One region of the Streptomyces sp. P9-A4 genome, then DNA from elsewhere that is predicted to be linked to it. Evidence: riboswitches for the same ligand, from Rfam matches in the RefSeq annotation. Region 1 holds a riboswitch; the other holds the start of a gene.
The links. Region 1 has a riboswitch for S-adenosylmethionine ahead of thrC (threonine synthase). Riboswitches for the same ligand answer to the same signal wherever they lie in the genome.
Positions count from the first base shown of each region.

Region 2: it holds a riboswitch for S-adenosylmethionine, as region 1 does, so the genes downstream of both, V4Y03_RS08475 (aminotransferase class V-fold PLP-dependent enzyme) here and thrC (threonine synthase) in region 1, are expected to answer to the same signal.

Region 1 covers NZ_JAZIFY010000001.1:4,157,536-4,171,871, reverse strand. The annotation lists gene V4Y03_RS18810 (hypothetical protein) at 1-1,491, shown strand, start outside; gene groL (chaperonin GroEL) at 1,620-3,248, opposite strand; gene V4Y03_RS18800 (cold-shock protein) at 3,617-3,820, opposite strand; gene V4Y03_RS18795 (MoaD/ThiS family protein) at 4,260-4,535, opposite strand; gene thrC (threonine synthase) at 4,606-5,916, opposite strand; SAM riboswitch class I at 5,910-6,056, opposite strand; gene V4Y03_RS18785 (glucosyl-3-phosphoglycerate synthase) at 6,205-7,146, shown strand; gene V4Y03_RS18780 (DUF7927 domain-containing protein) at 7,185-9,008, shown strand; gene V4Y03_RS18775 (alpha,alpha-trehalose-phosphate synthase (UDP-forming)) at 9,091-10,530, shown strand; gene V4Y03_RS18770 (GNAT family N-acetyltransferase) at 10,534-11,091, opposite strand; gene V4Y03_RS18765 (transcriptional regulator) at 11,205-12,542, opposite strand; gene V4Y03_RS18760 (hypothetical protein) at 12,962-13,165, shown strand; gene V4Y03_RS18755 (sugar-transfer associated ATP-grasp domain-containing protein) at 13,269-14,336, shown strand, end outside.
Region 2 covers NZ_JAZIFY010000001.1:1,875,346-1,889,681, forward strand. The annotation lists gene V4Y03_RS08425 (AMP-dependent synthetase/ligase) at 1-228, shown strand, start outside; gene V4Y03_RS08430 (glycosyltransferase family 4 protein) at 296-1,438, opposite strand; gene V4Y03_RS08435 (glycosyltransferase family 87 protein) at 1,527-2,801, shown strand; gene V4Y03_RS08440 (hypothetical protein) at 2,857-4,080, opposite strand; gene V4Y03_RS08445 (C40 family peptidase) at 4,129-5,148, opposite strand; gene V4Y03_RS08450 (C40 family peptidase) at 5,342-6,379, opposite strand; gene V4Y03_RS08455 (NYN domain-containing protein) at 6,637-8,001, opposite strand; gene V4Y03_RS08460 (hypothetical protein) at 8,035-8,277, opposite strand; gene V4Y03_RS08465 (rhomboid family intramembrane serine protease) at 8,437-9,171, shown strand; gene V4Y03_RS08470 (Lrp/AsnC family transcriptional regulator) at 9,168-9,449, shown strand; gene V4Y03_RS08475 (aminotransferase class V-fold PLP-dependent enzyme) at 9,520-10,956, opposite strand; SAM riboswitch class IV at 11,203-11,319, opposite strand; gene trpD (anthranilate phosphoribosyltransferase) at 11,459-12,523, opposite strand; gene qcrB (cytochrome bc1 complex cytochrome b subunit) at 12,655-14,277, opposite strand; gene qcrA (cytochrome bc1 complex Rieske iron-sulfur subunit) at 14,274-14,336, opposite strand, start outside.

The DNA of each region.
Region 1 (14,336 bases):
GCCCGGGTCCGGCAGGGCGACACCGTCCTCGCCGAGATCCCCGCCCTGGCCCCGGGGAACCCCTGGGACCCGATGACCGCCGGGCGGTTCCTGGTGCCGTCCGAGGCCGCGCTGCGCCTCACCGAGGACGGCGGGACCATCCCGGCCCTTGGCAGGTACGCGATCGACGTCACGGCCACCGACTCGCTCGGCAACACCTTCACCCGCACCGACGCCGGGACGCTGGACTTCCGGCTGCTGCCCCGGCTGGACTCCTTCGGCATCGGCATCCCCGCCTGGGACGACCGCAACGCCCGCCCGACGGGCACGCTCGTCGGCGTCCAGCCCGGCTCCGGGGACCTGGTGCCGCTGCCCGGCCGTACGGTCACCGTCACGCCGACGGTCCGGACACCGGGCTCCGCCGTCACGGCGGTCACCGGCGACAGCGGCGTGTTCACCGGCGGCCCGCTGCCGGTGGCCGACGAGTACGCCACCTTCGAGGCCTCGTACACCGAGGACAGCGCCGAGGTGCACGGCTCGGCGTACGAGTACCGCCGGGCGTACGACCTCAAGGGCCGGGAGGTGAAGGTCACCGCCGCCGCCGACAAGAAGCGGGCGCTCAGCGGCGAGGCCGTGACCGTCAGCGGCCGCGTCACCGACCCGGCCGCCGGGAACGCCCCGGTCGCGGACCAGGCGCTCATGGTGACCCTCGGGGTGTACACGGACAACGCCCCGTACGGCACGACCGTGCACACCGACGCGGACGGGCGCTTCTCCGCGCGTCTGATCGCCGCCTCGGGCCTCGCGGACTACGGGGACTACTGGTCGGTGCGGTCCGCCGATCCGTATCTGCGGTTCGACCAGGTCTCCGGTGTGGTCGCGATTCCGTGGGAGACCCGTATCGACCTGCTGACCGGCGGGCTGTCCGCCGACGGCCGGGTCACGGTGGGCGGCGTCTTCCGCCCCCGGTACGTGCCGGGTTCGCGCTCCTCCGTGCCCAGCCAGTACCTCCAGCTGGAGCAGTCCGCCGACGGGAAGACCGGCTGGCGGAAGATCGCCAGTGCGCAGGCGTACGCCGCGTACTGGTCGACGTTCGCGCTCGCCGCGAACAGCGGCGGCGGCTACTTCCGCGTCCGGCACCTGACCAGCGACGCCTACGCGGAGTCCAGCAGCCGTGTGTTCCGGCTGGTCCGGACCCCGGTCCGGGTCGTCGGCATGAACGCCGGGCCCGAACCGGTCCGCAAGGGCGCGAACGTCTACACGACGGGCACGCTCCAGCACTACACGAACGGCGTGTGGCGGGCGTTCGGGAACGCACCCGTGGCCCTGCAGTTCCAGGCGAAGGGTTCGACGACCTGGCGTCAGGTCGCCACCGGCCGCTCGGCCGCCAACGGCTGGGTCTCGCTGAAGGCGAAGGCCTCCGCCGACGGCAGCTGGCGCATCCGGTACTGGGGCGACTCCACGCACTTCCACTCGGCGGCCCCGTGGGCCGACTTCGTCGACGTGCGCTGAGCCGTTCCCGTAAGACCTGGCTCCGTACAACGCCCGAGGGCGGCACCCCCAGCTGGGGGTGCCGCCCTCGGTCCGTTCTTCTTCGCTTCGGCTCGCGCGTTCAGCGATGAACCACCGATCCCGGAGGATCAGAAGTCCATGTCACCGCCCGGCATGCCGCCGCCGGCCGGCGCGGACGCCTTCTCCGGCTTGTCGGCGATGACGGCCTCGGTGGTGAGGAACAGCGCGGCGATCGACGCGGCGTTCTGCAGCGCGGAGCGCGTGACCTTCGCCGGGTCGATGATGCCCTCGGCGATGAGGTCGACGTACTCGTTGGTCGCGGCGTTCAGGCCGTGGCCGACGGGCAGGTTGCGGACCTTCTCCGCCACGACGCCGCCCTCGAGGCCGGCGTTGATCGCGATCTGCTTCAGCGGGGCCTCAAGGGCCAGCTTCACGATGTTCGCGCCCGTGGCCTCGTCGCCCGCGAGGTCGGCCTCGAGCTTCTCGAAGACCGAGGAGGCCTGGAGCAGAGCCACGCCGCCACCGGCGACGATGCCCTCCTCGACGGCCGCCTTCGCGTTGCGAACGGCGTCCTCGATGCGGTGCTTGCGCTCCTTGAGCTCGACCTCGGTCGCGGCACCGGCCTTGATGACCGCAACACCGCCGGCGAGCTTCGCCAGGCGCTCCTGCAGCTTCTCGCGGTCGTAGTCCGAGTCGCTGTTCTCGATCTCGGCGCGGATCTGGTTCACGCGACCGGCGACCTGCTCGCTGTCACCGGCACCGTCGACGATGGTGGTCTCGTCCTTGGTGATGACGACCTTGCGGGCGCGGCCCAGCAGGTCGAGGCCCGCGTTCTCCAGCTTCAGGCCGACCTCCTCGGAGATGACCGTGCCGCCGGTGAGGATGGCGATGTCGTTCAGCATCGCCTTGCGGCGGTCGCCGAAGCCCGGGGCCTTGACCGCGACGGACTTGAAGGTGCCGCGGATCTTGTTGACGACCAGGGTCGACAGGGCCTCGCCCTCGACGTCCTCGGCGATGATCAGCAGCGGCTTGCCCGACTGCATGACCTTCTCCAGGAGCGGGAGGAGGTCCTTCACCGAGGAGATCTTGGAGTTGACGATGAGGAGGTACGGGTCGTCGAGCGACGACTCCATGCGCTCCATGTCGGTGGCGAAGTACGCCGAGATGTAGCCCTTGTCGAAGCGCATGCCCTCGGTGAGCTCAAGCTCCAGACCGAAGGTCTGGGACTCCTCGACGGTGATGACGCCTTCCTTGCCGACCTTGTCCATCGCCTCGGCGATGAGCTCGCCGATCTGGGTGTCGGCGGCGGAGATGGAGGCCGTCGAAGCGATCTGCTCCTTGGTCTCGACATCCTTCGCCTGCTCGAGCAGGGCGCCCGAGACGGCCTCGACGGCCTTCTCGATACCGCGCTTGAGGGCCATCGGGTTGGCACCCGCGGCAACGTTGCGGAGGCCCTCGCGGACGAGCGCCTGGGCGAGAACGGTGGCGGTGGTCGTACCGTCGCCGGCGACGTCGTCCGTCTTCTTGGCGACTTCCTTGACCAGCTCGGCGCCGATCTTCTCGTACGGGTCCTCGAGCTCGATCTCCTTGGCGATGGAGACACCATCGTTGGTGATCGTGGGGGCGCCCCACTTCTTCTCGAGGACGACGTTGCGGCCCTTCGGGCCGAGGGTGACCTTGACGGCGTCAGCGAGCTGGTTCATGCCGCGCTCGAGACCGCGCCGGGCCTCCTCGTCGAACGCGATGATCTTGGCCATGTGAAGTGGTCCTCCCGGACATGGGGTGGATAACGCTCCAGGACCGCGCCGACGCCCGCGACGGACGGCCTGCGTACCCGGTGGTTCCTTGCCCCACCTGGCCGCGGGCCTCATCTGCCCGATCCTCGTAAGCACTCTCACCTTCCGAGTGCTAACGCCAATGATTAGCACTCGGCATAGGAGAGTGCAAGCGACTCTCGACGATCGGGACGTGACGGGCGGGGCGTACGGGGGCGTGCGGGAAGGCGCTGCGGGGCCCGTATCCGCCGGTCGCGCGGCCCCTCGTGCGGGAATGCACGAGGGGTCCGCATCCCCTCAGGGATGCGGACCCCTCGACGGCGTTGCGTCGTTGGCCGATCGCGCCGCGCTCAGACGGCGAGCTTGACCATGTCCGCCTGCGGACCCTTCTGGCCCTGCGAGATCTCGAACTCGACCCGCTGGCCCTCTTCGAGACTGCGGTAGCCATCCATCTGGATCGCGCTGTAGTGGACGAAAACATCCGCACCACCGTCTACCGCGATGAAGCCGTAGCCCTTCTCCGCGTTGAACCATTTGACGGTGCCCTGAGCCATGCCTAACTCCCCTATTACTGGCCCTTGCGCGGGACCCGCACTTCGCGGACCCGGGTCAGACCCTGCGCCGGAACGCGTCGACCGCCGCTGAATGTATCTGCCCAACTGCCCTCTGCAACAGGTCATTCGAGCGAGAATTCTGGGCGCACCGGAAAGGGGAATTGGGGATAATCCCTGGAGTTACGGGGCAAGTCGGGCCCGGCAAAACGCGCAGAACGTACACAACGCGCAGGTACTTTGGCTGCTTCCTGACGCACAGGGACGCATTCTCATATGCATCCGGCATGAGCAGCGGAGGGGGCTTCCCCAACTCTACCGTGCTCAACCATGCAGAATTGCCCCTTCCGCTTATAGACGCGGAAGGGGCAATTCAAGAAAGACAGGACAAGCGATGATGCGGGAGTGACGACTCGACAGCCGCCGGCACTGCGCCCGACGGTCAGCCGCCGGCGACGGCCGGGATGATCGAGACGCCCGCGCCGGCCGGGGTGGCCGTCTCCAGGCCCTGCTCGAAGCGCACGTCGTCGTCGTTCACGTAGACGTTGACGAAGCGGCGCAGCTTGCCCTGGTCGTCCAGGACGCGGGCGGCGATGCCCGTGTGGTTCTTCTCCAGGTCCGCGATGACCTCGGCGAGGGTCGTGCCCTCGGCCTGGACCTCGGACCGACCGCCCGTGTAGGTGCGGAGGATGGTGGGGATGCGGACGTTCACGGCCATGTCTTCGTAACCTTTCAGTGGGCCAGGAAAGCGGGCCGGCACCCTGCGGGCCGGCTCGGGGCGGGCCGGCTCAGAGCGCCAGGCCGGCGTCGCGGAACGCTTCCAGGCTCGGGCGGATGGTGACGGTCGCCTGAGAGGTGTCGGCCACCGCGTCCAGGGTCTTGAGTCCGTCGCCGGTGTTGAGGACGACGGTGGTGAGGTCCGGGTCGATCAGCCCCGCCTCGACGAGCTTCCTGGTGACACCGACGGTCACGCCGCCCGCGGTCTCCGCGAAGATGCCCTCGGTCTGGGCGAGCAGCCGGATCGCGTCCACGACCTGCTCGTCGTTCACGTCCTCCACGGCGCCGCCGGTCCGGCGGGCGATGTCGAGGACGTACGGGCCGTCGGCCGGGTTGCCGATCGCGAGCGACTTGGCGATCGTGTTCGGCTTCTGGGGCCGTACGACGTCCTGGCCCGCCTTGAAGGCCACCGACACCGGGGAGCAGCCCTCGGCCTGGGCACCGAAGATCTTGTACGGCTTGTCCTCGACGAGGCCCAGCTTGATGAGCTCCTGGAGGCCCTTGTCGATCTTCGTGAGCTGGGATCCCGAGGCGATCGGGATGACCAGCTGGTCGGGGATGACCCAGCCGAGCTGCTCGCAGATCTCGTACGCCAGCGTCTTGGAGCCCTCGCCGTAGTACGGGCGGAGGTTGACGTTGACGAAGCCCCAGCCCTCGCCGAGCGGGTCGCCGATGAGCTCCGAGCAGAAGCGGTTGACGTCGTCGTAGTTGCCCTCGATGGCGACCAGGTCACCGCCGTAGACACCGGCCATGACGACCTTGCCCTGCTCCAGGTCGTGCGGGATGAACACGCAGGAGCGGAAACCGGCGCGGGCGGCGGCGGCGCCGACGGCGCCGGCCAGGTTGCCGGTGGAGGAGCAGGAGAGGGTGGTGAAGCCGAAGGCGCGGGCGGCCTCGATGGCCTGGGCGACGACCCGGTCCTTGAAGGAGTGGGTCGGGTTGCCGGAGTCGTCCTTGACGAACAGCTTGCCGGGGGCGACGCCGATCTCGCGGGCGAGGTTGTCGGCCTGGACGAGCTTGGTCCAGCCCGGGTTCAGGTTGGGCTTGTCGGCGACGTCGGCGGGGACGGGCAGCAGGGGGGCGTAGCGCCAGATGTTGGCGGGGCCGGCCTCGATCTGCTTGCGCAGCGCCTCGGGGTCACCGAGGGGGAGGTCGTACGCGACTTCGAGCGGTCCGAAACACAGCTCGCAGGCGAAAATCGGGCCGAGTGCGAACACTTCACCGCATTCACGGCAGGAAAGCCCGGACGCGGGACCGAGGTCGACCGAAGTGGCGGGGGTGACAGTCTGAACAGCCATGGAGGCGAGGCCCTTTCTCCTCATCTTTCCCATGACGAATTTTTCGCCATGAGACGGATTTGGCACCTTCCCTAGCCGGGGACCTCGCTGGAGGACGAGACGAACCGACTGGAGGGTTGCCGGGGCTTCAACGGGCCGTTTCCCTCTGCCCCTCTGGATGAGCGGTATTCGATTGTGAAGCGCGATGGACTTCGTTCCTGCGCTCCGACGCGGTCGGCACCCCGACGTGCATCGGGGATCCGCGTTGTTCAAGACTGTAACCGAAGGCCCGGACGCCCGGACCGGCCGTCCGAACCGCGAGATGGAGATCACGTGCTGGAAGAGGTGGAGCGCTGGCTGGACCGGCGGTCCTGGTCCGTGGCGGACCGGCCGCTGGAGCGAATCCTCGCGGCCAAGCGGAACACGAGGGTCAGCGTCGTCCTGCCCGCGCTGAACGAGGAGGCGACGGTCGGCGAGATCGTCGCCGTGATCCGCCGCGAGCTGATGACGGAGGCCGTGCCGCTGGTCGACGAGCTGGTGGTGATCGACTCGGGTTCCACGGACCGGACGGCGGAGGTCGCGGCGGCGGCCGGCGCGCGGGTGGTGGCGCGGGACGCGATCCTCCCCCGGATACCGGCGGTGCCGGGCAAGGGCGAGGTCCTGTGGCGGTCACTGATGGTGACGAGCGGGGATGTCGTCTGCTTCGTGGACGCGGATCTGCGGGACTTCTCCGCGGACTTCGTGACGGGGATCGTGGGCCCGCTGCTCACGGACCCGGAGGTGGACTTCGTGAAGGCGATGTACGACCGTCCCCTGGGTGACGCCCCAGGCCAGGGTGGCCGGGTGACGGAGCTGGTGGCGCGCCCGCTGCTGAACCTCCACTGGCCGCAGCTGGCCGGTTTCGTACAGCCGCTGGGCGGCGAGTACGCGGCGCGCCGCTCGTTGCTCGAACGGCTGCCGTTCCCGGTCGGTTACGGAGTGGAGCTGGCGCTGCTCGTGGACGCCCTGCACACGGCGGGTCTGGACGCGCTCGCCCAGGTGGACGTGGGGGTGCGCAGGCACCGGCACCAGGACGGGCAGGCGCTGGGCCGGATGGCGGCGGCGATCTACCGGACGGCGCAGCTGCGGCTCTCGCGGGGTCATCTGGTGCGGCCGCGGCTGACCCAGTTCGAGCGGGGCGAGAAGGGCTTCGAGCCGCGGACGTACGCGGTGGACACGGAGGAGCGGCCGCCGATGGCCGAAATCGCGGAGTACGCGCACCGTCGCGTGGCGTAACGCCCCACTATGATCCGTTTTGCATACATTGCCCTTTTATGCGCTTCAGACAACATCACTCGGGCAGGGTGCTCGCGGCGGCCGGACTGATCGGACTGGCGGCGGGCTCGCTCGCGTTCACGGCGGCGGGACCGGCCGCCGCGGACGTGGTCGAGCCCTTCGGCAAGCGGTACGACGCGTCGCTGTACGGCGACTTCGCGACGCTCGGCAACACGGTCATGGGCTGTCCGGCCGCCCCCGCGGACATGGCGGCGCGCTGCGCGACGGCGGCGGGCGGCCAGGGCCCGGACAACAACAACACCTTCGTGATGGAGCGGGTCGACACGGCGGGAACCGGGGGCGGATACGGCTCCAGCACCGGCCATGTCCAGATCCCGGCGGGCGCCGAGGTGGCGTACGCCCGGCTCTTCTGGGGCGGCAACGACGGCACGTACAAGGGTCCGAGCGGTGCCCGGCTGAAGCGTTGCGACATCTCCGGCGCGGACGTCGGACGCTCCCCCGGCGACCCGACGACGACCGCCCCGGTGATCAGGGTCGGTTCGGGTCCGGCGGTCCCGGTCTCGATCGACAGCATGGTCGCGGACCCGGAGGACACCGACGGGCCGCACTACTACACAGGCGAGTCGGACGTGACCGCCGCCTTCGCGGGCGTCTCGGGGACGGACGCGCGGATCGCGGTCGGGAACGTCTGGGCGCCCAACGGCAAGGGCTGCGTGGCGGGCTGGTCCCTGACGGTGGTCCACAGGTTCCCCGGCCCGGACCCGGTCAAGGCGCCCGAGCGCCGGATGGTCCACGTGTACGGCGGCCACGTCCTCCAGCGCCCGGCCTCCCCCGCGACCACGATCACCGTGGACGGCTTCCGCCGGGGCCCCGGCACGGTACGGGCGAGCGTGACGGCGTACGAGGGCGACTGGAACACCCCCGGCGACACGTTCCTCGTCGACGGCAAGAACGTCACCGAGGCCCGCACGGGCAACACCAACAACTTCTTCGTCAGCGAGGACGACGGCGCCGTCGACCCCAGGACGACCAACAACCTGAGCATCGACACCAAGGTTTTCGACGTCCCGGCCGGCGCGGTCCCGCCGGGCGCGACCTCGGCCGGTCTGACCTTCTCCACCAGCGGCGACACCTATGTGCCGTCCGGTCTCGCCCTCTCCGTACCGGTCCCCGACCTGGAGATCACCAGGACGGCGAGCCCGCGCACGGTGAAGCCGGGCGACACGCTCACGTACACGATCACCGCGAAGAACATCAGCCCGCTCGACTACCCGAACGCCACGTTCGGCGACGACCTCACCGGGAACCTCGACGACGCCGACTACAACGGGGACGTACGGACGACGGGCCCGGGCGCGGCGACGTACAGGAAGCCGAGGATCTCGTACACCGGGACCATCCCGGCCGGGAAGACGGCGACCGTCACCTACTCGGTGAAGATCAAGAACCCGCCGGCCGGGGACGGGAAGCTCCGCAACAGCGTGGTGGTCGAGACACCCCGCTCGAACTGCGGCGAAGGCAGCGAGGACCCGTCGTGCGCGGTGGCCCCGGAGATCGACAGGCCGAAGCCGACCCCGACGCCGCCCCCGACACCCACCCCGACGCCCACCCCGGTGGACCCGACCCCGACCCCGACGGCCCCCGACCCCACCCCGACCCCGACCGACGACCCCAAGCCGCCGGTGACCGACGAGCCGTCCTCCCCCGCTCCCCCGGCCCCCGGCCCGCACGGAAACCGCAGTGGCCTGATGGCCGAGACGGGCGGCAACGGCGAGCGACTGTGGCTGCTCGGCGCACTGGGCCTGGCGCTGGCGGCGACGGGCGTGGTGGCGAGAGCGGCGATGCGAGGCCGACGCGACTGACGCACGACCACGCTGGGTGGCCGGATCAGCCAGTCTCGTATACGTACGTTTGAGCGTTTACGAGACGGGCTAGGTTCGCCCCATGGCTTCTGTGCTCGTGGCATCCAACCGGGGCCCCGTCTCGTACGCCCTCGGCGACGGCGGCTCGCTCGACGCCCGCAGGGGCGGCGGCGGCCTGGTCTCCGGCCTGAGCGCCGTGTCGTCCCAGGACAGCCTGTGGGTGTGCGCGGCGCTCGGCGAGGGCGACCGGGAGGCCGTCCGGCGGGGGGCCGGGGAGCCGGGCGTACGGATGCTGGACATCGACCCGGAGGTGTACGCGGACGCGTACAACGGCATCGCGAACTCGGTGCTGTGGTTCCTCCACCACCATCTGTACGACATCCCGCGCGAGCCGGTCTTCGACGCGGAGTTCCGGCGCCGCTGGGAGTCCTACCGGGACTACAACCGCGCCTTCGCGGAGGCGCTGGCGGCGGAGGCGGACGAGGGCGCGGCGGTCCTGGTGCAGGACTACCACCTGGCGCTGGTCCCGGGGCAGCTCCGCGCCCTCCGCCCGGACCTGCGGATCTCCCATTTCACGCACACGCCGTGGGCGTCCCCGGAGTACCTGCGGATGCTGCCGCAGGACGTGCGTGAGGAGCTGCTGTGGGGGATGCTCGGCGCGGACGAGCTGGGCTTCCACACCTGGGGATGGGCGTCGTCCTTCATCGACTGCGCGTCCGTCGACGGCGCGGACGGGACGGCGCGGGGCGTCCGGCGGAGCGATGACCCCTGGCACGGCGTGGAGCACCGGCGGCGGGGCGGCCCGAAGCGGCACACCCGGGTGCGGGCGTACCCGCTCGGCGTCGACGGCGAGGAGCTGCGGGCGCTCGCGCACCGCCCGGAGGTGGACGAGAAACTGGCCCGCCTCCGTGCGGAGACCGGCGACCGGAAGACCATCGTCCGAGTCGACCGCACGGAACTCTCGAAGAACATCCTGCGAGGCCTGCACGCCTACCGCGAACTCCTCACCGTCCATCCCGAATGGCATGACCGGGTCGTCCACCTGGCCTCGGCCTACCCCTCCCGCCAGGACCTGGAGTCGTACCGCGCCTACACGGAGGCGGTGAGGGAGCTGGCGGACGAGATCAACGCGGAGTTCGGCACGACGACCTGGCAGCCGGTCCTGGTCTCGGTCAAGGACGACTTCCCCCGCTCCCTGGCGGCGTACCGCCTCGCGGACGTGGCCCTGGTGAACCCGGTCCGCGACGGCATGAACCTGGTGGCGAAGGAAATTCCGGTGGTCTCGGAGTCCGGCTGCGCCCTGGTCCTCTCCACGGGCGCGGGCGCCCACGAGGAACTGAAGGACGACGCCCTCACGGTGAACCCCTTCGACGTGACGGAAACAGCCGAAGCCCTCCACAAGGCCCTGTCGATGCCCCCCACGGAACGCACAGACCGCACGAAACGCCTGGCGGCAGCAGCAACGGCCCTGCCCCCACAGCGCTGGTTCCTGGCCCAGCTGGAGGCGTTGCGGGAGGGGTGAGCGCTACTCCCGTTCCGGGGCGACCAGGGCACGCACGGCGGACGGACCGCCGAAGTCGCGGGCGAGGCTGTCCATGATCAGCTCGTCGCACACCTCGCCGAGCCAGTAACCCGCTTCACGCACCGATCCGGCCTTTCGGAACCCGGCTTTCTCGTACGCCTTGACGCCACCCACGTTGGGCGCAAGCACCTTCAGCCAGACCATGCGCACGTTGACGACGTGGAACGCGTAGTCGAGGACGAGACGGGTGGCCGCGCTCCCGAGACCACGCCCACGAGCCTCCGGGGCGAGCATCACGACGTACTCGGCGGTCCGCACCTGATGGTCCGGCAGGAGCGTCGCGACCCCGACGGGGACGGGCTCGGCGCCGCTGACGTCGTAGACGGTGAAGCGGATTTTCTCGCCACGGAGTTGGTGGGCCATGCCCTCGGTACGAGCCTCCAGGGACTCGGGGCTCTGGCGTCCGTAACCCACGAGGAGGGCCGGATCCTGTTCCCACCGCCAATAGGTCTCGACGAGGTCGGGCCGGAAGGGGCCGAGGCCGCAGGTGTCGTCCTTGATCCACAGAATGGGGTCAGTGGTCACTGCCGGTCTCCGATCACGAGGACGGGGGTGTAGGCGCGGGTCTATCAGGGCCCAGTGGGCTCTTCCCGCCCCATCCGGGCAGCCCAGTGTCAGCCAGCGGGGAGAGCCCTGAGCCGTTCGCGAAAATTCCGCACGGCCGACACTGCGGCATGCGGTTCAAGGCAGCGGTTGAACTTGGCCAGACGAACGTGTGCCCGGTCGGACTGCACACGGTTCTCCAATAGCTCCAGACCGGCGTTGGCGGCGTCCAAAGCGCCATCAAGGTCCCGAGCGGCCAGCCGTGCCGTGGCGAGGCGGCCGGAGCGTACAGCTCGGTCCCGGGGGACCGCCTGCTCGACGGCTACCGCGAGGGCCCTGGTTGCTCGCTCGGGGAAGCCAGAGCGCAGCATGATCTTGCCCTCTGTGGACTTGAGCTGGGCCTCGCCGTACCAGCCGAGCCAGTCGGGACGGTCGCCTTCACCGTGCGTGCCCCACAGGTCGTAGGCCCGGTCGAGGGACTTGCCGGCCGCCTCGTGCTGGGTGTCTCGGGAGAGGGCTTCGGCCTGGTGGAGGAAGAGATACGAGGTCGCCGCAGGCGGGAGGGCCGACGGGGCGTTGCCGATGGCGGTGTCGATCAACTTCACGCGTGCGGCCGTGTCACCGGAATCGGAGATGTGGACGCCCATCTCGGCCAGGATGAAGGCGCCGAAGCCGTCGTCCTTCGCGCTGTGGGCGCTGCGGAGGGCGCCGACGTAGTAGCGCTGGCCGAGGGAGCGGAGGCCCTTGTCGTAGGCCATCCAGCCGGCGAGGTAGGACACGCGGGCGGCCGTGGCGTACAGGCGGTGTTCGACGGCGTCGGAGTAGCGCCCGTGGTCGAGGAGGCTGGTGATCAGTGCGAGGTCGCTGGTGGCCTGGTCCAGGAGGCGCGCGCCGCCCATCTGGTCGTCGAGCGTGCGGAGGGTCTCCACGCGCGCTTCGATGGTGGTCACCATCGCGTCAGTGACGCGGTCGCCGTCGATTGCCGAGGCGAACGCCTCTGGTGCGGCTGCCCAGTTGGCGGCGACTCCCGTCAGCGCGACGCCGGTGATGGACAGGAATCCCCGACGATCCATGTGGCCACTCCTGACCAGATCAGCGAATACCTTCACGGTGCCGGCCGGAGTCCACGGGGCCGCCAGGGCCGTCGACTCCCACGCCGGCAACCATCGGGGCCAGGGCACCGAGCGCATGTGGTCCTCGGGGACTCCCAGCAGGTCGGCGAGCACCCGTTGCGCGTCCGCGTCAGGCGCCTGCTCCTGCTCCCACTTCCAGACCGTCGTCCGGTTGGTGGCCAGCGGTACGCCCAGCTCGGCCCCGCGTTCACGCATGCGCCGGGCTAACTCCGCCTTGCCCCAGCCCTTGCCTTCTCGCACGTAGGTCAGCGGGTGCAGCGCCATCAGGTCAGACATCCCACCCTCCCCTCAGGTCGGTAGTCGGGAGGCTACTCCCCATGCGTGCGGGAAACGGCGGTTTCTCTCGCTGGAGGAACCGCCTGGAAACGTTCCGAGCCCGTGGCCCACGGCCGTTCACTGGGCCTCACGCCGTTCGGAGCTGAGCACCCGGGTATCCGGCTCCCCCGCCCCGCTCCGGACGGCTCCCAGGACAGCAGCCCGTCATCGACGTCCCACACGCGGGTGACGGGCTGCACCACCCCCGAGGAGATCGTGATGAGCCAGCCTCTGCCCGTCCGTACGCCCGGCGACAGCGGACGACAGCACACGGTTCCCGAGCCGCCGACCGGTCCGAGTCCGGCCCTCCGAGCCCGCGCCGGAGCCGGGTGGGAGAGATTCCTCCGGCGCGGAGCGAGCGATCGCGAGGAGTCCGAGCGGTGAATCCGGTCGACGCCGAAGGCCGGGAGGACCACCCCCTCCTTCACCGCCTGGTCCGCGACATCGCGAGCCGCGGTGAAGGTGAGCTGACCGAAGTCGTCCACGAGAGGCACGGCGGCCGGCTCATCCGCATCGCCTACATCCAGCCCGCGAACGGCATCGCCTGGTCCACCGCCGCCGACAACATCGGGCCCGCCCGATGAGGCAGCGCCTCGCTGTCGTGGCCTACGTGATCGTCGTGAGTGCGCTCGTCGTCACGTTGGCCTTCGCCGGAACCCCGGACCACTGAGAAACGGGAGGAGCACCATGAGACGTACCGCGAACCGCGGCTTCAACCACCGCCAGGCCGTGACCGAGGAGTGGTTCCGCACCCAGGTCCTTCCCCGCGTGTCCGGCGCGCGGTTTCTCCCCTACCAGGTGCGGCAACTGCGGAGCGAGCACCTGCCGGCGATGCTGCGCGACAAGGACAGGAAGAGCCTGGCCCGCATCGCCGGGGACTTGGTGAAGGTCACCACGCGGTGGCGCTGCCTGCCGTTCCACTACTTCCGCTACGGCGGATACCGGCGCGAGGTGTCGTCCGAGCGGGCCTGCTCGTACCTGCCGGAGAGCGCCCTGTTCCACCGGCTCCTTCCCCGCGTGAACCGGGACGCGATCGACCTGGACGACAAGACGTCCTGCAAGAGGATCCTCGCGTCCGCCGACATCCCGCAGCCCGCGCTCATCGCGAGCGGTGACCGCCGCACGGGTGCGACGTCCGCTGGTGATGTGGTGCCGCTGGCGGATGTCCTCGACCACGCGTCCGGACTCGGCCGCGTGGTGGTCAAGCCCTCCCGCTACTCCAGTGGTGGGTCCGGCGTCGTGATCGTGCGGCCCGGTGAGGACGCCTTCGACCTGCCGGCCTACGCGCAGCGGTGGGGCACGTGGCTGGTGGAGCAGCACGTGCCGCAGCATCCCGACTTGGACGTGCTGAACCCATACGCCCTCAACACGTTCCGCGTGATCACCCTGCTGCGTGAAGGCGCCGCCGAAGTCCTTTACGTGATGCTGAAACTCGGCGGCACCGAGAGCACCACGGACAACTCGGCCGCCGGCGGCATGCAGATCCGAGTCCACCCCGACGGGCGACTCGACCGCCACGGCTACGACCGATACCTGAACGCCCACACCCGCCACGGGGTCAGTTCGGTTCCGTTCGCCGACCACCGTATCTCCCGCATGACGGAGGTCCGAGAGCTGGCCGAGCGCTGTGCGCGCCTGTTCCCGCAGGTGCCCTTCATCGGCTGGGACATCGCACTGACACCCGGCGGACCTGCGGTCATCGAGGGCAACAGCAGCCCCTCCCTCGCACATATCCAGCGCACCCACGGCGGCGTC
Region 2 (14,336 bases), 2.3 Mb from region 1:
TCGACGGCGGCCGCCCTCCGCGAGGACGCGGACCTGGTGGCGGAGGTCCAGCGGGCGATCGACGACGGCAACGCGGCGGTCTCCAAGGCGGAGTCGGTCCGCAAGTTCCGCATCCTCCCGGCCCAGTTCACGGAGGAGGCGGGCCACATCACCCCGTCGCTGAAGCTGAAGCGGAACGTGGTGGCGAAGGACTTCGCGGACGAGATCGAGGCGATCTACTCGGCGTGAGCCGGGAGCGGTGCGCGAAGGGGCCCGAGGCGGACGGATCGCCTCGGGCCCCTTCGTACACCGTCCGTCAGAGCAGCTCGCGCAGCCGCTCCGCGAGCAGGTCCCAGCGCCACTTCTCCTCGACCCAGTCGCGCCCCCGCTCCCCCATGCGGGCCCGGAGCTCCGGGTCCAGGAGGAGGGTGGTGACGCGGTCGGCGGTGTCCTCGGCGGACTCGCCCCGGACGACCCAGCCGGTCTCGCCGTCGAGGACGGCGTCGGGGGCGCCGCCGGAGTCGCCCGCGACGACCGGGAGGCCGGTCGCGGAGGCCTCCAGGTAGACGATGCCGAGACCCTCGACGTCGAGACCGCCGCGGCGGGTCCGGCAGGGCATGGCGAAGACATCGCCGGCCCCGTAGTGGGCGGGCAGCTCCGACCAGGGGACGGCGCCGGTGAAGCGTACGGATCCGGCCACGCCGGTCTCGTCGGCGAGCCGGTGCAGGTCCTTCTCGTACGGGCCGCCGCCGACGATCAGGAGGACCGCGTCCGGCACCCGGCGCAGGATCTCGGGCATCGCCCTGATCAGGGTGTCCTGACCCTTGCGCGGGACGAGCCGGGAGACGCAGACGACGACCGGCCGGTCGCTGAGGCCGAGCCTGGCGCGGACCTCGGCGCCGCCCGAGTCCGGGTGGAAGGTCTTCTCGTCCACACCGGGCGGGAGCTGCACCATGCGTCCGGCGGCGGCCGGGGTGAGGGCCCCCGCGATCCGGGAGCGGGTGTACTCGCCGAGGTAGGTGATCGTGTCCGTGCCTTCGCCGATCCGCCGCAGCAGCTGCCGGGCGGCGGGCAGCTGGGCCCAGCCCGCCTCGTGGCCGTGCGTGGTGGCGACGAGCCGCCGGGCGCCGGCCCTGCGCAGGGCGGGCGCCATCAGGCCGAGCGGCGCGGCGGCGCCGAACCAGACGGACTCGCAGCCGTGCTCGCGCAGCAGGGCGGTGGCACGGGCGGTGACCCGGGGTGTGGGCAGCAGCATGGTGGTGCGATCACGGACAACCGTGAAAGGCTGTTCGGCGTCGAACGCGGCCGTCGCCTCGATCCCTTCACGGCTGCGCTTCCAGGTGGAGGCGTAGACCACGATCCCCTCGGGATCCAGGCGCAGGGCCATGTTGTGCAGGAAGGCCTGGATTCCGCCGGGGCGTGGCGGGAAGTCGTTGGTTACGATCAGGGTCTTGTGCATCGTGGCCGACAGTACCGCGAGCGCACCCACCGCCCAGCACCACCACTCTCCCGCGCGAGCGGGCCGACCGGAGAAGGACGAGACAGTGATGACGGGCGCAGTGGGGAAGTGGGCACGCACAGGTCTTCGGCTGCCGGTCGGCCTCTGGGGTCTGACCCGGGTCATCCTGCTGGTCTGCGTGTTCAAGATAGTGGTCATCCCCGGCCCCGACGTCACCAGTGACGTCGAGGACATCTACCAGGCCTGGTTCGAGGTCCTCCGGAACGGCACGTATCCGCAGGACGACGTGACCTGGCAGTACCCGCCGGCCGCCGCGTTCGCGATCCTCGCCCCCGGGCTGCTGCCCTTCCTCGACTACTCGGCCGCCTTCTTCGTCCTCGCCTTCCTCTGTGACGCGCTCGTCTTCGGGCTGCTCACGTACACGGGCCGCCGGGCGGGGCGTTCGCTGCGCGGTGCCTGGATCTGGATCGCGGCCGTCCCGCTGCTCGGCCCGACCGCGTACGCCCGGTACGACGTGATGGTGACCGCCGTCGCGGTGGCGGCGGTGCTCGCGGCGGGCCGCAGCCCGCGCGTCCTCGGCGCGCTCGCCGGGTTCGGCGCGGTCCTGAAGGTGTGGCCGGTGCTGGTGCTCGCGGGCACGGCGAAGGGCCGGGCGACCTTCCGCTCCTGGTCGACGGCGGTGGGCGCGGCGGCGGCGGTGCTGCTGTTCTGTGTGCTGTGGATGCCGGGGGCGCTCGCCTTCCTCTCGTTCCAGAAGGACCGGGGCACGGAGGTCGAGTCGCTGGGTTCGATGGTCTTCCACGTGGCCCGGCACTTCGGCTGGGGCGGCGAGGTGCGGATGAACTACGGCTCGATCGAGTTCCTCGGCCCGTACGTCTCCGCAGTCTCGACGGCCGCGATGCTGCTCACCTTCGCCGCCTTCGGCTGGCTGCTGCTCTGGCGCTTCAAGGCCCGCCGCTTCACCTCCTCGACGGTGGCGGACGCGGCCTTCGTGGCGGTGCTGCTGTTCACGACGACGAGCCGGGTGCTCTCCCCGCAGTACATGCTGTGGCTGGTCGGCCTGGCGGCGGTGTGCCTGGCGTACCGGTCGAGCCGGATGCAGCGGCCCGTCCATCTGATCGTGTGGGCGACGGCGGTGACGCAGTTCGAGTTCCCGGTGTGGTTCTCGCACGTCACGCGGAGCGATCCGCTGGGCATCGCGCTGCTGTTCACCAGGAACGGTCTCCTGATCGCCGCCACCCTCATCGCCTGCCGCATCCTGTGGCGCCAGACGGTGACGGAGCCGCGCCTCGCGGAGTCGGCGGTCGTGCCCGCGCAGGCGGTGCGCACGGAGCGCGAGAAGACCCTCTCCGGCTCCCGCTGACGGGGCGCCGGGCCAGGGGTTTCCGGCCGGGGCTCACGGGGTCCGGCCCGGGCCCCTATCCCAGCCGCTCCCCCAGATACGTCCGCCAGTCCGCCGTGAACTGTTCCGGTGTGGTGTCCAGCACCTCGCGCAGTGCCTGCTCCACCGCGCCGTCCCGGCCCGGGTGGGCGCCCACCGCCCGGTAGAAGGCCGTCAGCTTCGTCTCGCCCCAGCGGTCCGCGATCAGCGCGCAGGCCAGCCAGCCCCCCTCGTACGCCCGCGCCAGCGCCTCCGCGTCGCCGCCGAAGGCGAAGTCCCCGTCCACCGGGAGCCGGGCCGGCAGCTCGCCCGCGCGGACCGCGCGGCGCAGCTCGGGGGCCGCCTGCGCGGGGGTGCGGTCGGTGCCCCGGTAGGCGACCCAGTCGGCGAAGCCCTCGGAGAGCCAGACCGGGGTCGACGGGGTGGTGACGGCGCGGGTGGCGACGTGGACGGTCTCGTGGGTGAGGACCAGCTGCCTGCCGAAGCCGCCCAGCACCCCGTACGCGTCGGGGTTCACGATCACCCGGTCCGCGGGGGCGTCCGGGCCGCCCCGGGTCTCCCCCGTGGTGACGGCCGCGATCCCCCGGTAGGAGGCGCCGGGCGCCCCGAGCAGCTCCCCCATCCCTTCGAGGGAGCCGGGGACGAGGACGACCACCTGCCGGGCCCAGTCGCCGGGCCAGGCGGCGGTGACCGCGGGGACCGCCCGGTCGGCCGCCGCGGCGATCTCCCGGAGCCGTCCGGTGGTCGCGCCGACGCCGAGGACGAGCGAGCGGGCGCCCCGGACGGTCACGACGTCGCCCTGCTCCCACAGCTGCCGGGGCGCGCCCTCGGCGGGGCGGTCCCCGGCCACGTACCAGCGGCCGTCCCGCCGGACGAGGTCGAGGACGCGGGCGCCGGTGACGGGCCGCCGGTCGTGGCCGCGGAGCCGGTAGCCGAGGTCGGCGCGGGCGGTGAGCCGGTCGGTGCCGATGGGGTCGACGCCGGTGACCCGGTACGTCCAGCCGTCGAGCGGTACCGCGGCGAGCCGCCGGTAGACGGTGAGCGCGGCCGGCGCGTACGAGGGGTCGAGGGCGGCCAGGTAGCCGGGCTCGTCACGGTCGAGGAGGGCGCGGGCGTGCCGGTCGAGGAGTTCCTGCACCTCCCGGGAGGCCGGCTCGGCGGGCGCCTTCGCGGCGCAGCCGACGAGGCCCGTGAGGGCGAGCAGCAGGGCCAGCAGGCAGGCGGTCGCCGATCGCCGCGCTCCGCACCCCTGACCTGCCACGCCTCCGATCGTACGGTCGGAGGGACGGGCCCCGCTCCCGGTACCGGCTCAGACCCGGGTGACCGTGATGTGCGACATCATGTTCACCGGGTCGTAGCGGACCCGGGCGCCGGGGTAGGGGGCGTGGATGACCTGCCCGTTGCCCGCGTAGATCGCGACGTGGCTGGCGTCGCCGCGGTAGGTGACGAGGTCCCCGGGCTGTGCCTGCGAGAGCGGCACCCGCCGGCCCGCGTTCCGCTGCGCCGACGAGGTGCGCGGCAGGCTGATCCCCGCCTGCCGGTACGACCAGACCATCAGGCCCGAGCAGTCGAAGGCGGACGGTCCCGTCGCCCCCCACACGTACGGCCTGCCGATCGCGCTGCGGGCGGCCATCACCGCGGCGGCGGCCCGTGAGGAGGCCAAGCCGAGGTCGGCCGGCGGCGGCAGCTCCTCGGCGCCCGCGCGGCCTCCGGAGCGGGAGGAGCGGTCGTAGTCGGCGCGCTCCTCGACGGTGAGGCTCGCGAGCACCCGGCGGGCCTCGGCGAGCTTGCGTTCGACGGTGCGCTTGTGGCGGGCGACCTCGGCGCGGCTGCGCTCCAGTTCGGTGAGGGCCGTGCGGGCCTCGGAGCGCTTCTGGTCCAGCCGGCGCTGTTCCCGCCGGAGTTCGCCGAGCGCGGCGCTCTGCCGGGCGGTGGCGCGGTCGAGGGCGGAGGCCCGTTCGAGGTAGGTGTCCGGGTCGGAGGAGAGCAGCAGGGCGAGGGCGGGGTCCATGCCGCCGGAGCGGTACTGGGCGCCGGCGACCGAACCGAGGGCGCCCCGCATGCGGTTGATGCGTTCCTGGCCCCGGGCCAGGCCGTCCTGGGCCTGGGAGACCGTCCTGCGCAGCGCGTCCGCCTTCTCGTCCGCCCGGTTGTAGCCCTCCGTGGCCTTCTCGGCCTCCTCGAAGAGGCGGTCGACGGTGGCGCGGCCGGCCGCGGGTCCGGCCCCGGGGTCGGCGCTCGCGGGGACGGCAACGAGGGAGGCCGCCGCGGTGGCCGCGGCGGCGGCGGTGAGGACGGTGACCCTGGCGGGTCGGCGGTGGGACGCCACGAATCGCGCTCCGTTCGGCTCGACGCAGACTGGCGCGGCAGACAGTAGCCGCTGATCACTCCGCGTCCAACGAAGCCGATGGACACACAAAGTGACGCCCCGCCGGAGATCACAGGTCACCGGCGGGGCGTCAGGTCAGCTCGCGTCGCGGCGAACCACCCGTTCGGGCGGCATACCGCAGCGGGTCGCGGGGTCAGCCGGCGATGCGGACGCCGAACTGGAAGGACCCCATGGTGTTCATCGACTCGTAGCGCACGTAGGCGCCCGAGTAGGGGGCGTGCAGGACGGTGTTGTTGCCCGCGTACAGGCCCACGTGCTGGAGCCCGTTGAAGAAGACCAGGTCGCCCGGCTTGAGCTGGCTGCGGCCGATCTTCGTGCCGTCGTTCTGCTGGGTGAAGGTGGTGCGGGTGAGCGTGACGCCGGCCTGGCGGTAGGACCACTGGGTCAGACCCGAGCAGTCGAACGAGCCGGGGCCCTCGTGTCCGGAGGCGTACGGCATGCCGACGCGGGTGTCGGCGGCGGCCAGCGCCGCGGCGCCGAAGCCGCTCGCGGGGGCCTCGTTGCCCAGGTCGACGCGCTCGCTGGCGGCGCGGCTGGCGCGCTGCTCCTTCTCCTCCATCTTGGCCCGCTCGGCCGCGGTGAGGGTGTTGAGGAGCTGGCGCGCCTCGGCCAGCTTGCCCTGGAACTTCTTCTTCTTCGCGCCGAGGGTCTTGCGGACGTCCTCGAGGTCGGCCAGCTTCGTGGTGGCCTCGGCCCGCTGCTGGGCGAGCGTGCGCTGCTTGGCCTGGATCGAGGTGAGCACGTCGGCCTGCTGGGCGCTCAGCTGGTCGATCGCGGACGCCTTGTCGAGGTAGGTGTCCGGGTCGGCGGAGAGGAAGAGCTGGAGCGCCGGGTCGATGCCGCCGGAGCGGTACTGGGCGCTGGCGACCGAACCGATCTGGTCCCGCAGGGTGTTGAGCTCCTGCTGACCTCGGGCCACCTTGTCCTGGAGGTTGCCGATCTCCTTCTGCAGCGTGCCGCGGCGCTCGTCGGCGAGGTTGTACTGCTCCGTGGCCTCTTCGGCCTCGTGGTGGAGCTTGTCGACCTTGGACTTGACCTCGTCGATGCTGGGCTTGGCGGGGGCCGCCTGGGCTCCGGACTGGGCGGTGAGCGCGACGGCCGCGGCCGCGGTCACGGTGAGCACGGTCACGCGGGTTCGGCTCGGCTGCTTGAGTCGACGGTGGGACGCCACGAAGGCGAGCTCCTTCTTCCTCAGAGCCGCCCAACCGGTCACGGGCAGGCGGTTCCTCCGCCGCCACCCCGGATGGGTGATCAACCGCGCGAAGGTTCGAAGCCCGACCCTAGTGACCAAGTTGTGATCAGTTCAAATCCCACCGGCAAAAATATCGCTCACGCACCACTTTATTTACATACATCACACAGGCAGTGATGAGCACTTGACGGTCCGCCATCCAGAAATCGGTCAAAAGACCCAGGAGTTGCGATGCCTCACTGAAGGCGCGAAAGCCGCTTCAGCAACAAGGCGGACGCCACCGGTCGCGCACCCGCCTTCGCCACTCCGTCGGCGACCTCGCGGTCCGTGGAGACCACCACGACCGGCCGGCCCGGCGGCTCCGCCCGTACCAGCTGACGGATCAACTCGTCGGCCGTCACACCGGGCTTGGAGAACAGCACCCGCACCCCGCGCGGCGGCGCCAGCAGCACCGGGGCCGCCAGCTCCGCGCCGTCGAAGACACAGGTGACCTCGGCGCCCGAGCGGGCCGCCAGGGCGGACAGGCTGCCCAGCAGCCGCAGCCGCTGCTTCTCCAGCGGCATCGTGGGATAGCCGGTCTTGGTGACGTTGTAGCCGTCGACGACCAGATGCGCCTGCGGCAGCGCCAACAGCTGGTCGAGGAGCGCCGGATCGGTCTCGGAGAGCGCCCGCGCCGCGATGTCCTTCGGGGACATCCGCCCCGGCTCCACCGCGTCCACGGTGTCGGCGGGGTGCACGGAGACGGGCGGCAGCGCGAGTTCGCGGCGCAGCCCCTGAGCGGCGTCGAGGACGGTGTCGAGGAGCAGCCGCAGCCGCATGTCCTCCACCGAACGCCCCTCGCGGGCGGTCCTGCGGCTCGCTTCGAGCGCCGACTCCACCTCGGCGAGCCGGGCCTTGAGCCGCCGGGTCTCGCTCTCGGCGGAGGACACCTGGGCCGCCGCGTCGGCGCGCGCCGCCTCGGTCTCGCCCTGGACCTTGCGCAACGCGGCCTCGCCGCGCTTCACATCGCTCTGGGCGCTGCGCAGCTTGCGGTGCAGCGACTCCGCTTCCTTCCGGGCCGCTTCGAGGTCGTGGCGCAGCTGCTCGGTCTCGGTCCGCGTGCGGTCCCGGGCGGCGGCGAGCTCCTCGCGCAGCCGGTCCAGCTCGCGCCGGCCGGCCTCGTCGGCCCGCTCGGCGTCGGCCCGTTGGGCCTCCTCGCCCGCGGCGGCGACCAGCTTGACCCAGCCGGGCGGGCGCAGCACATAGGCGGCGGCGGCCACGTCCACGGGGTCGGCGGCGGCGGGCGGGGTGCCGGTCTCCACGGCACCGGCCAGCTCGGGCTGGGCCAGCTTGAACCGTTCGCCGATCCGCTGCCGGAACAGCGGGTCGCTCTCCAGAGCCGCCGCCATCGCGTTGCCGGCGAACTTGGCCCGCCGGCTCGCGGTGAAACGGGCGTACTGCCTCAGGGGTGCGGGCAGCTCCGCGACGGTCAGCCCGCCGAAGGCGTCGGCGACCAGCGCGACGACCCGCCGCCGTACGCCTTCCGGCAGTGGGTGGTCGAGCGTCTCGGCAGCGTCACCTGCCGCGCCGGCCGGCTCTCCACCGTGCGCGGGCTGCTCCACGATCCGTCACCCCTATGTCGTCCGCGCCGTCCCTCAGGAAGCGGCGCCCGGCCTGTCCACCAGTTCGATCTGGTCCACCGCGTTGCACCAGCGGCAGCGGACCGACTCGATGGTCTCACTGACCACCTGCCGCTCCTCGACCGTGGGATCGCCCGCGAGGTCCAGATGGACGTATTCGACGACCTTGGAGGAGCGCGTCACGTCGAAGCGGGTGAGGTTGCCGCAGAGCGTGCAGCGCCAGCGGGTCTCGGCGGTCGGCAGGGGAACCGTCGTCATCGAGCCGTCCTTCTTCCTGTCTGCGTGGTACCAGGTGCGGGAGCCGCGGTGCGCCGTCGAACTGCGGTTGTACTGCCTGCAACCCTACGGCCTCACCGGTACCCGGAGGCACGGCGAGGCACTCTGTCCAGTTCGGCCCCGGTACGCCATGATCTGTCCATGATCGACTGGCGAGGCTCGGCCCTCGGGGCCTGGCGCGGCACCCGCAGCGGCCCCACGGTGACGTACGGACTGATCGCCGCCTGCTGCCTGTTCTTCGTGATCAGCCCGGTCTCCGGGCTGAACCCGGTGTACGGCTCCGGGGACCAGCTCCTCGCGGCGCAGGGCGCGTACTTCCGCCGCTGGGGCGTCGTCCCCGCCGAGCTGATGAGCGGCGAGCCCCGCGCCCTGCTCACCCCGCTCACCGCGCTCTTCGTGCACGGCAGCTGGCTCCACCTGCTGGGGAACATGCTCTTCCTGTACGTCTTCGGCGCGATGGCCGAAGAGCGCATGGGCCCGGTCGAGTTCGCCCTCTTCTACCTGGGCACCGGCTACCTCGCCCTCCTCGGGTACGCGGTGGCGCACGCGAACAGCGAGCAGACCCTCGTGGGGGCGTCCGGGGCGATCTCCGGGGTGCTCGGGGCCTTCCTCTTCCTCTTCCCGCGCTCCCGGGTCACCAGCCTCTTCCCCTTCCTCTTCTTCCTGCCGCTGCGCTTCCCCGCCTGGATCGTGCTGATCTTCTGGTTCGCGCTCCAGTGGATGGCCGCCCGGGCGGCGGGGGCCGGACCCGGCGTCGCCTATCTGGCCCACGTCGTCGGCTTCTCCGTCGGCTTCCTCTACGCCTGGGGGCGCTACCGGGGTGGGGATAGAGTGAAAGCCCAAGCCGCGGCGACCGAGGGAGAAAGCCAGCCGTGATCACCGCGATCGTGCTCATCAAGACCAGCGTGGACCGCATCCCCGAGATCGCCGAGTCGATCGCCGCGCTCGACAGCGTCAGCGAGGTCTTCTCGGTGACCGGCACCTACGACCTCATCGCGATGGTCCGCGTGCCCCGCCACGACGACCTGGCGGACGTCATCCCCGGCAGCATCAGCAAGATCCCGGGCGTGGAGGCGACGGACACCCACGTCGCGTTCCGCACGTACTCCCAGCACGATCTGGAGGCGGCCTTCGCCATCGGTCTGGAGTCCTGAGACCCCGTACGCGGCATGCTGAAGGGGGCCTCCCGACCGGGAGGCCCCCTTCACCCGTACGAGTGAGTGCTCAGCCGCGGTCGGGGACGCAGCGGCCGTCCTCGGTGCGGTACTTCCACTGCGCGCCGTCGCGGACGAGCGCCTTCACGGCGCCGACGAACCGCTCCACGTGCTCGTCCGGCGTACCGGCGCCGAAGCTCACCCGGATGGCGTTGAGGGACCTCTCGCCGGGGGCCGCCTCGGGGGCGCCGCACTCGCCCGGGTCCTGCGGGTCGCTGCCGAGCAGGGTGCGGACCAGCGGGTGGGCGCAGAAGAGTCCGTCGCGGACGCCGATGCCGTACTCGGCGGAGAGCGCGGCGGCGAAGTGGGAGCTGTTCCAGCCGTCCACCACGAAGGAGATGACGCCGACCCGGGGGGAGTCGTCGCCGAACAGCGACAGCACCTTGACCTCGGGGACCTCGGCGAGGCCCTCGCGGACCGTGGCGATCAGGTGCCGCTCACGGGCGACGAGGCCCTCGAAGCCCGCCTCGGTGAGCGCCTTGCACGCGGAGGCGATGGAGTACACGCCGATGACATTCGGGGAGCCGGCCTCGTGGCGGGCCGCGGTGGTGTGCCACTCCACGTCCACCCCGCCGTCGGCCCGGCGCGCCACCTTGCGGGAGGCGCCGCCGCCCGCGAGGTAGGGCTCGGAGTCCTGGAGCCAGTCGGCCCGGCCCGCGAGGACGCCGGAGCCGAAGGGCGCGTACAGCTTGTGCCCGGAGAAGGCGATCCAGTCCACGTCCAGGTCCTGCACGGAGACCGGGTGGTGGGGCGCCAGCTGGGCGGCGTCGAGCACGATCCGGGCGCCGTGGGCGTGCGCGGCGGCGGCCAGTTCCCTCACCGGCCACAGCTCGCCGGTGACGTTGGAGGCGCCGGTGACGCAGACCAGGGCGGGACCGTGAGGATCACGGTCGGCGAGGGCGCGCTCCAGGGTCTCGACGGCCTGCTGCGGGGTGCGGGGCGCGGTGAGGTAGGTGACGCGGGCGTCGCTCCCCCTACGCCCAGGGGCGTGGGGGGTCCCCCAGGGCAGCAGCGAGGCGTGGTGCTCGGTCTCGAAGACGAAGACCTCGCAGTCGGCGGGGATGACGGCGGCGAGCAGGTTCAGCGAGTCGGTGGTCGAGCGGGTGAAGACGACCTGGTCGTCGGCGCGGCAGTCGAGGAACTCGGCGACGGTGACGCGGCTGTTCTCGAAGAGGTCGGTGGAGAGCTGGGAGAGGTAGCCGGCGCCGCGGTGGACGCTGCCGTAGTAGGGGGCGTACGCGGCGACGTCGTCCCAGACCCGCTGGAGGGCGGGCGCGCTGGCCGCGTAGTCGAGCGCAGCGTAGGTCACCTCGCCGCCGGTGACGAGCGGGACGGTGACGTCCCGGCCGAGGACGGGCAGCGGGGCGGCGCAGCAGGGGTCGGCGGACTCCGCGGCGGCGGACTCGACGGCGGCGGCGGCGGCGACGGCGTCAGGGCGTGCGGACATGGCGGTATCTCCCGGCGGGCGGTGCGGAATGGCTTCGGTGATCCCGTACGCGGCCGGACACGGCGGGGTACGGGTGATGCCTCGGGGGCATGGGAGGACACGGCGGTACACGGCGGTACGCACGGGTACGCGGAAGTGACCCTGATCCGATGATCCGAGGGTGAAGTAGGGGCGGACTCGCCCTATCGCATTCGCTTGCTCACGGAAAACGCTCCTCGAGAGACCAGGACCCCTGGTGTGTCGAGGGGTCCGCGCTTGCCGTAGACCTCGCTGCCTACGGCCTGGTCATCACCCGGGGCACCCCGCCACGGACGGAGGGTTGCCGGACAGCAAGCCGGGGCCAAAACGCTGTCACTCGTGACCTACGGAGCATCCTGCCACATGATCGACGAACCGCAAGACCCCGGTCCGCATGCTGGACCGGGGTCGTGGGGCGGTGTACGGGGCTAAGCCCTGCCGTCGAACGGGCGTCGTGGGGCAGGCGGGAGCGTGACGACAGCCCCTAGGCGTTGCTGGCGGCGATCCAGCGTTCGAGGGCCCGTCGGGCCTCCCCGGAGTCGATCGACTCCGCGGCCTGCCCGATCCCGGCGCGGATCTGCTCCGCGAGGGTGCCCTCCCCCGGCGCCAGCGCGGTCAGCGCCGCCGCGGAGTTGAGCAGCACCGCGTCGCGTACCGGACCGGTCTCCCCCGCGAGCAGCCGGCGGGCGACGTCGGCGTTGTACGAGGCGTCGGCGCCGCGCAGGGCCTCCACCGGTACGAGGTCGATGCCGACGTCCCTGGGGTCGAAGGCCTCCTCCCGCACCGAGCCGTCCCGGACCACCCAGACCCGCGAGGTGGCCGTGGTGGTCAGCTCGTCGAGTCCGTCGTCGCCGCGGAAGACGAGGGCGGAGGAACCGCGCTCGGCCAGCACGCCGGCGACGATCGGGGCCACCCGGGCGTCCGCGACTCCGGTCGCCTGGGCCTTCACCCGGGCCGGATTGGTGAGCGGGCCCAGGAAGTTGAAGACGGTCCGGATGCCGAGTTCCTTGCGGGCCGTCGCCACGTGCCGCAGCGCCGGGTGGAACTTCACCGCGAAGCAGAAGGTGATCCCGGCCTCCTCGGCGACCTCGACGACCCGCTTCGGGGTCAGGTTGAGGTTGACGCCGAGCTTCTCCAGGACGTCGGAGGCGCCGGAGGCGGAGGACGCGGCCCGGTTGCCGTGCTTGACGACCTTGGCGCCCGTGCCCGCGACGACGATCGCGGACATGGTGGAGATGTTGACGGTCTTGGCGCCGTCGCCGCCGGTGCCGACGATGTCGACGGACGGGCCGGGCACGTCGATCGTGTTGGCGTGCTCGTACATGGTGCGGACGAGGCCGGTGATCTCCTCGACGGTCTCGCCCTTGGCGCGCAGGGCGACCACGAATCCGGCGATCTGGGCGTCGGTGGCCTCTCCGCGCAGGATGCGGTCCATCGCCCAGGCGGTGTCCTCGGCGCTCTGGTCGCGGCCGGACAGCAGACCGTCCAGTACGGCGGGCCAGGAGCGGCCCGCCGACGTAGGTCCTCCAGCGGGGGTCGCAGCGCTCATGGCAGCTCCTGGTCAGTCCGTAGGGAATACGGCTCCACCCTATCGACCCCAGGGGACGGCAAAGAGCCCCGTCCATCGAATGGACGGGGCTCTCGCCGTGGCGACTTGTCTCACATCATGAGTTCAGGCGATCAGTGGTGGCCGTGGCCGCTCTGGATCTCCTGGAACTCGTCGACCGTGGGCTTGGCGATCTGGCTGTCGTCGCCGTAGTAGCCCTTGTTGAGCTTGACCCGGAGCTTCTCGATGCTCCCGACCTTGCGCTCCACGCCGTTCTCGTCGACGGCCGGCGGAAGCTCCGCCGCGTCGTACTGCTCGTGCGCCGTGAGGCGGTGCAGCTCGCCCTGGCTGAGCGGCTGGTGGACCTCGACGAACTCACCGTGCGGCAGGCGCTTGATGATGCCGGACTCGCGTCCGTGCAGCACCTTGTCCTTGTCGCGGCGCTGGAGGCCGAGGCAGATCCGCTTGGTGGCGATGAACGCGATGACCGGGCCGAGGAAGAAGAAGATCCGCACGAACCAGGTGATCGAGTTGAGCGACAGGTGGAAGTGGGTCGCCCAGAGGTCGTTTCCACCACCCATGAGCATGACCATGTACGCGGTGATCCAGGCGACACCGAAGGCGGTGCGCGTCGGAGCGTTGCGCGGGCGCTGCGCGATGTGGTGCTCGCGCTTGTCGCCCGTGATCCACGACTCGATGAACGGGTAGACACCGATCGCCGCGAGGACCGCCGGGAAGATCGCCAGCGGGATCATCACACCGAGGACCAGCGTGTGGCCCCACAGGTTGATCTCCCAGCCCGGCATCACTCGGATCAGACCCTCGGCGAAGCCCATGTACCAGTCGGGCTGGGCGCCGGTGGACACCTGGTCCGGCCGGTACGGGCCGATGGCCCAGATCGGGTTGATCGAGGCGATGGCCGCGATGACCGCGATGACACCGAAGACCAGGAAGAAGAAGCCTCCGGCCTTGGCCATGTAGACCGGCAGCAGCGGCATGCCCACGACGTTCTTGTTCGTACGGCCGGGGCCGGCGAACTGCGTGTGCTTGTGGAAGAACACCAGGATGAGGTGGGCGACCACGAGGCCGAGCATGATGCCGGGCAGCAGCAGGATGTGGGCCGAGTAGAACCGGGCCACGAAGTCGCCGCCGGGGAACTCCCCGCCGAACAGGAACATCGACAGGTACGTGCCGATGACCGGCACGGACAGGATCGCGCCCTGCATGAAGCGGACACCGGTGCCGGAGAGCAGGTCGTCCGGGAGCGAGTAACCGGTGAAGCCGGTGAACATGCCCAGGAAGAACAGCAGGAAGCCGAACAGCCAGTTGATCTCACGCGGCTTGCGGAACGCGCCCGTGAAGAAGACGCGCATCATGTGCACGAACATGCCGGCGAGGAAGATCAGCGCCGCCCAGTGGTGGATCTGCCGGATGAGCAGGCCACCGCGCACCTCGAACGAGATGTGCATGGTCGAGTTGAACGCCTCGGACATCAGCTGTCCCTGGAGCGGGACGTACGGTCCGACGTACTCCACCTCGTTCATCGACGGGTGGAAGAACAGCGTCAGATAGACACCCGTCAGGATGATGATGAGGAAGCTGTAGAGGCAGATCTCGCCCAGCATGAAGGACCAGTGGTCCGGGAAGATCTTCCGCATGTTGGCCTTGGCCAGCGTGTAGATCCCCAGGCGACCGTCGGCCCAGTCGGCGACCCGCTCACCGGCGGGTGCCTTCTTCGTATCCGTCACAGTGCTCATCCGCGCTCCCAGAAGGCAGGACCGACGGGCTCGTCGAAGTCGCCGAGCGCCTCCAGGAA